Regions from separate parts of the Pediococcus pentosaceus ATCC 25745 genome, predicted to be linked through region 2. Evidence: a T-box and tRNA genes for the amino acid it is inferred to sense, from the RefSeq annotation. Region 2 holds a T-box; the other holds one or more tRNA genes.

Region 1 (3,429 bases), 610 kb from region 2:
TGCTGCATTTGCTTCTCAAATGATGAGTATGTGGTTCTTAGCCGATGCTGCTGGACAAGCAATTAACGCTCAGTTAGTTCGCTTCTACCCAGGACATGAAGTAGCTTACTTTATTGTATTAGGTCTTGTAACACTAGTCTTTGCACTCGTACTATTAATTTGTTCACCATGGATTACTAAGAAGATGCAAGGGATTAGATAATTAAATATTTGAATTCAAGAGATGAACTAGGTTATGCTTAGTTCATCTTTTTATTTTGGAGGGATTTATGGCTAGAAAAGTAATACTTTTTATTGCAATGAGTATTGATAATTACATTGCTGACGATCAAGGTGCCGTTGATTGGTTGGAGAAAAATGTCCATGGTACCGAAAGTGATGACAGTTATGAGAAAATGTATTCCAAAATAGATACGGTTATTATGGGAAGAACTACCTATGAACAAGTAACACAAAAATTATCTCCGGAAAAATATGTTTACGCAGATCGGCAGACGTATATTGTTACGTCTCACCTAGGGGAAGATACAGATAAGATTAAATACTGGAAACAGTCGCCAGTAGAATTAGTTAAAAGGATCCAAAAGGAGAAGGGAAAAGACGTTTGGATTGTGGGAGGAGCTAAGCTTATTGATCCGCTCGTGCAAGCCAATTTAATTGATACATATATTTTAACAACGGTCCCGATTTTTTTAGGATCAGGTATTCGACTTTTTGATCGATTAGAGGAGCAAGTCCCGGTCCGTCTTATAGATGTATATCAAAAAAACGAATTAGTATATTCGATTTATCAGAGAGGTTAATAGTTTGAAAATTGCAGCAACTAGCGACAATCATTTCGATGTGAACAAAATAGATGAAAATCAAATGGCTCAAAAACAAGCCGAGTATCTTTTAAAACAACATGTGGGAGTATATTTAATAGCAGGAGACCTATTTAATAAATTTAATCGAAGCATGCAGTACGTGGAAAAGCTACAGGAATTAGTGGGAGAACACACTAAAGTTTTTTTCATAGCCGGAAATCATGATATGTTGAACGATATCGACTATAATCAATTAGAATCAAATTTAAGCCCATTATACTTACATAACCAGTTCTATGACGTTCCTGGGACTAAATGGCGTATTATTGGAAATAATGGGTGGTACGACTATACGTTTGCAGATAATGTTGATAAAACCACCGAACAGTTTTGGCGTTGGAAAAAGTCTTTCTGGATTGATACTGGAATTGAACAGCCTATGTCAGATATTGAACGAATGAATATTGTGTTGAAGCAAACTGAACAACAAATGCAGCAGGCCAGTCGGAGAAAAGTGTTATTTATGACTCACTTTGCAGTAAGACATGAGTATATTCATTATTCCGAAGATGCCCGCTTTTGGAACATGATTAATGGAATGGCGGGGAGCAGAAGAATGGAAAAGTTGTTGGAAACATACCAGCCTGAATTGGTGATATCAGGACATTTACATCATCATTTTAAACCACTTGCAAAGTCTAATGGAATATATTATAATAATTCAGTCGGTTATCATAACAACCGAATCAACGAGTGGAGTTCAGATGATTTCTTCACTGAATGGACTCAGCGATTGCTTATAACCGATCTCAAATAATTTTGAAAAAAGTTTAAAAAAAAGCTTGCAAAATTATTCGAGATTGGGTATTATTATTAAGTCGGATAGATAAGACGACAACTTATATGGAAGGGTAGCGAAGTCTGGCTAAACGCGGCGGACTGTAAATCCGCTCCTTCGGGTTCGGTGGTTCGAATCCACTCCCTTCCACCATATTGGGCTATAGCCAAGCGGTAAGGCAACAGGTTTTGATCCTGTCATGCGCTGGTTCGATCCCAGCTAGCCCAATCTAGTTTTCAGAAACATCATATCAATGATATGATGTTTTTTTGTATCTAAATCAATAAATCACAGGTAGTTTTAATATGTTTCGTTTTTAGAATGGTATTAGTAATTAGTTGGAGGTTTATAGCTTAAATTTTTAATTGGAGGCTTTCAATATTGGCCTAGTTAATGATAGGATAAGGAGAACAAAATGAAATAACCAATGGGGGGCTTTTTTTATGAAAATTGGATTTATTGGTGTAGGTAATATGGCCAAAGCGATTATCAAGGGTTTGTTAAAAAATAATTTTGAAAGCACAGATATACTGGTACACAGTGCGCATCAATCAAGTTATGGACCTTTCGCAGAAAAGAATCAACTAATAGCGACAAAATCTAACCAAGAACTTGTTAGAAATTCGGATATCATTGTCATAGCGGTTAAACCATACGTAGTAAAAACGGTTATAGACGAAGTCAGAGATGATTTAAATCATCATCAGTTAGTTGTCTCACTGGCATCAGGAATTAGTATAGAAGATCTACAGACCAGCTTAGATGAGCAACAACCTATCTTACGCATTATGCCGAATGTTAACGTTGAAATTGGCGAAGGAATGACAGCGGTCGTTGCTAATGGTGATCTTAAAATGGAACCATTTCAGTCTGGGGTTAAAATCTTTGAAACTGTTGGAAGTACAATGGAACTTGCTGAAAAAGACTTTCCAATTTTTTCAGCAATTGCTGGTAGTGCACCTGCCTATGCTTACTTGTTTATTGATGCTCTTTCACGGGCGGGAGTTAAACATGGATTAACTAAGGCTTCTGCTACAAAGATCGCTGCTCAAATGGTCAAAGGTAGCGCAGAAATGGTTCTGAAATCCGATGAGATACCGTATGCCTTAATTGATAAAGTATCTTCTCCAGGTGGTACAACAGTAGCGGGACTCCTAGCAATGGAAGAAGCAGGCTTTTCACCAGCGGTTGTTAAGGGAATCGATGCTACGGTAGCAAAAGAAATCAATCATTAGAATCTTGTTTTTTGGTCTATACCGATATATAATGGATTTAGATTAAAAATTTAGGAGGAAAATTCATGAGTACAGTTTTGCGTCATGCTACTATTTATACTGGTTTAGAAAAAATTGAAGATGGTTACATTCGATTTGGTAAAAAAATTGAAGCCGTTGGTCCAATGAGCGAATACAAAGCCCAAGGTGATGATCAAGTTTTCTATGCTGGAGAAAAGATTATTGTTCCAGGATTCATTGATGTACATACACACGGTGGATACGGATTTGATGCCATGGATGGTGATCCAGATCAAATCAATGAAATGGTAAATAAAGCCGTTGTTAACGAAGGGGTTACCAGCTTCTTTTGTACAACAATGACCCAATCAAATGCCAACATTGAAAAAGCAATGCGTGGGGTTGCGAAAGCTGCTGAAGATAACCCAGTTATCCAAGGGGTTCATTTGGAAGGACCATTTATTTCTACTAAGTATAAGGGTGCTCAACCTGAAGAGTACATCAAGGATCCAGATGCAGAACTTTTGGGTAAATGGAATGAATTATCTGG
Region 2 (3,429 bases):
TGAACCAGTAGAAAAAAATGGACGAATTTATGCACGTGGAATTAGTGATGATAAGGGCCCTTCAATGGCTGCTTATTTAGCATTACAAATCATTAAAGAATTGAAGTTGCCCGTTTCTAAAAAAATCCGTTTAATCTTTGGAACCGATGAAGAGAGCGAATGGGTTGGTATGAATCGTTATCTTGAAGTTGAAAAAACTCCTGATTTTGGTTTTTCTCCAGATGCTGAATTCCCAATTATTAATGGTGAAAAAGGGATTGCTTCCTTCAAAATTGAACTTCCTCAATCAGATGGACAAGGCGATTTAGTTTTGAAATCATTTACTAGTGGTATTAAAGAAAATATGATTCCACGGGATGCAACAGCAATCGCAATTGCTGATAATGTTGACGTTGAAGAACTTAAAACCGAATTTGATACATTTTTAGCTGAAAATGGATTGACGGGAGAATTTACCGTTGATGGAAATGAATTGAAATTTTTCTTGATTGGAAAATCAGCACATGCGCTAGAACCGAAAGCAGGATTGAATGCTGCTACCTTTTTAGCAACTTTCTTAAATACTAAAGTAGCCAGCAACTATTTGAAGATGATTGCCGAACAAATGCATTTAGATTCACGTGGTCATAAGTTAGGAATTAATTCGATTGATGCTAAGATGGGTGACTTAACGGTCACACCGGACTTATTTAATTACGAATTCGGTAAGACTAATCACGTTATTATTAACGTTCGTTACCCTCAATCAACGAATGCGGATGAAATTATCGAAAAGGCAACTGAGGCCCTTTCGGATTTTGAAGCAAAAGTTGAAATTCATGGACACGCCCAAGTACCACATTATGTATCCGGTGAAGACCCATTGGTTAAAACACTTCTTTCAGTTTACGAAGAACATACTGGTGAAAAGGGTGAAGAAACGGTCATTGGTGGTGGAACTTACGGTCGAATTTTAGATCGCGGTGTTGCCTTTGGGGCCCAGTTCCCAGGCCGTGAAAATGTCATGCATCAAGCTAATGAATACATGGAAATTGATGATATTATCAACGCTGCTGTTATCTACGCCCATGCAATTTATGAGTTAGCTAAATAAGGTTGACAGTCGTTTTGAATATCCGTAAAATTGTAACCAATAACGAAGCTTTGAAGTAGCATAGTAGGTTATTAAGCAAGCAAACAGAAATCTGGTGGGGATGCGAATCAGACTTGTTAATGACGCGAATTACACTATGGAGCTTTCATTTAATGAACGGATCATCTCGTTATCGATGTTGAGCGGAGTATTGATACTCAATCAAGGTGGTAACGCGGAAAAATTCGTCCCTGATCTTAATTTTTTAAGATTGGGGACGTTTTTATTTCTAATTGAAGATGGTCGATAAAATTGGAGGAATGAAAATGAATATTATTGATGAACTTACTTGGCGTGGTGCGGTTAACCAACAAACAGACGAAGAAGGCTTGAAAAAGTTAACAGACGAAAAGAAGATTGGGCTTTATGCTGGTATTGATCCAACGGGTGATAGTATGCATATTGGACACTTAATTCCTTTCATGGTTTTGAAGAGATTCCAACAAGCAGGTCATAAACCAGTTATTTTAATTGGTGGTGGGACTGGATCGATTGGTGATCCATCAGGTAAAAAATCAGAACGAGTTCTACAAACTATGGAACAAGTTCACCATAATGAAGAAGCCTTGAAGTCTCAAATGGTGAAATTTTTTGGAACCGATAATTTCCGAATGGTTAACAATTATGATTGGCTTTCTAAAATGTCCTTGTTAGACTTCTTACGTGATTACGGTAAGTTATTTAACGTTAATACGATGTTAGCTAAGGATATCGTAGCAAGTCGTTTGGAAGTTGGTATTTCATTTACAGAATTTACATACCAAATTCTACAATCAATTGACTTTTTACATCTATATAAGAATGAAGATGTTCAACTTCAAATCGGTGGAGGAGATCAATGGGGTAATATTACAGCTGGTACAGATTTAATTCACCGAATGGAAGGTCAAGAAGCAAAGGTTTATGGTTTAACTATTCCATTGTTATTGAAAGCTGACGGAACCAAGTTTGGTAAGTCCGAGGGTGGTAACGTTTGGCTAGATGCTGAAAAGACCACTCCTTATGAATTCTACCAATTCTGGTTGAATCAAGATGATCGGGATGTAGTTAAATTCTTGAAGTACTTTACATTCTTAAGTCATGAAGAAATTGAACGTTTGGCTGAAACAGTTAAAACAGCTCCAGAAAAACGAGAAGCACAACGTCGTTTGGCAGAAGAAGTTACTTCATTTGTGCACGGGGATGCAGCGGTTGAAGAAGCACAACATATTTCAGCAGCTTTATTCTCAGGTGAAGTAAAAGATTTAACTGCTAGTGAAATTGAACAAGGCTTTAAGAATATGCCAAGTGTTGATGTTGAGAATAAGAAAGAAAACATTGTACTTTGGTTAGTTGATACCACTAAGATTGAATCATCACGGCGCCAAGCTCGGGAAGACATTCAAAATGGAGCTATTCGAATTAACGGAGAAAAAGTAACAGACGTTAATGCTGAAATCGACCCTGCAAGTAACTTTGATGGTAAGTTTGTAATTGTACGTCGGGGAAAGAAGAAGTATTTCTTAGCTCGAGTAAAATAATAGTATAAAAAAGATTGAGTCAATTTTGGCTCAATCTTTTTTATTTTCAATATATATGGGCTTAAGAGCGATGAAAATAACACCCCCAAGGGATGTGAATACAGGAATAGTAGCTAGTTAGCTAGTGATTTACGATTTTTTAAAATAAATATGGCAAAAGTGTTGACGAACCTTAAAAACGAGTGTATAGTATATTTCTGTTGTCGCGAGAGATGACGTCATCAAGTTTTCAAATTTTAATTCAAATTAATTAAAATTAGTTGTTGACATTTGAATCTCCACACGATATACTAATTAAGTTGTTAAAAACGCTAACAACGTTGATATGATAACGATAGTAGACCTTTGAAAACTGAACAAAATTTTGACAATCAATAGTGTAGGGTCTTACAAATCGCAAGATTATGTAAGAAAACATTATGCGAAGTCAATTCGCAAAACAAACAATTAATGAGCTTGAAAAAGACTCATCATTTAATATGAGAGTTTGATCTTGGCTCAGGATGAACGCTGGCGGCGTGCCTAATACATGCAAGTCGAACGAACTTCCGTTAATTGATTATGACGTACTTGTACTGATTGAGATTTTAACACGAAGTGAGTGGCGAACGGGTGAGTAACACGTGGGTAACCTGCCCAGAAGTAGGGGATAACACCTGGAAACAGATGCTAATACCGTATAACAGAGAAAACCGCATGGTTTTCTTTTAAAAGATGGCTCTGCTATCACTTCTGGATGGACCCGCGGCGTATTAGCTAGTTGGTGAGGTAAAGGCT

Evidence for each region. The T-box of region 2 lies ahead of tyrS (tyrosine--tRNA ligase). A T-box ahead of a tRNA ligase gene usually reads a tRNA of that ligase, here a tRNA-Tyr.
Region 1: it has a tRNA-Tyr gene. The T-box ahead of tyrS (tyrosine--tRNA ligase) is inferred to sense a tRNA for this amino acid. The anticodon was not compared.

Annotation. Positions count from the first base shown of each region.
Region 1 is NC_008525.1:1,497,869-1,501,297, reverse strand. It holds gene PEPE_RS07445 (peptide MFS transporter) at 1-202, shown strand, start outside; gene PEPE_RS07440 (dihydrofolate reductase family protein) at 270-803, shown strand; gene PEPE_RS07435 (metallophosphoesterase) at 808-1,623, shown strand; tRNA gene PEPE_RS07430 (tRNA-Tyr) at 1,712-1,797, shown strand; tRNA gene PEPE_RS07425 (tRNA-Gln) at 1,801-1,872, shown strand; gene proC (pyrroline-5-carboxylate reductase) at 2,088-2,879, shown strand; gene nagA (N-acetylglucosamine-6-phosphate deacetylase) at 2,945-3,429, shown strand, end outside.
Region 2 is NC_008525.1:274,752-278,180, forward strand. It holds gene pepV (dipeptidase PepV) at 1-1,093, shown strand, start outside; T-box leader at 1,135-1,328, shown strand; gene tyrS (tyrosine--tRNA ligase) at 1,399-2,652, shown strand; rRNA gene PEPE_RS01165 (16S ribosomal RNA) at 3,128-3,429, shown strand, end outside.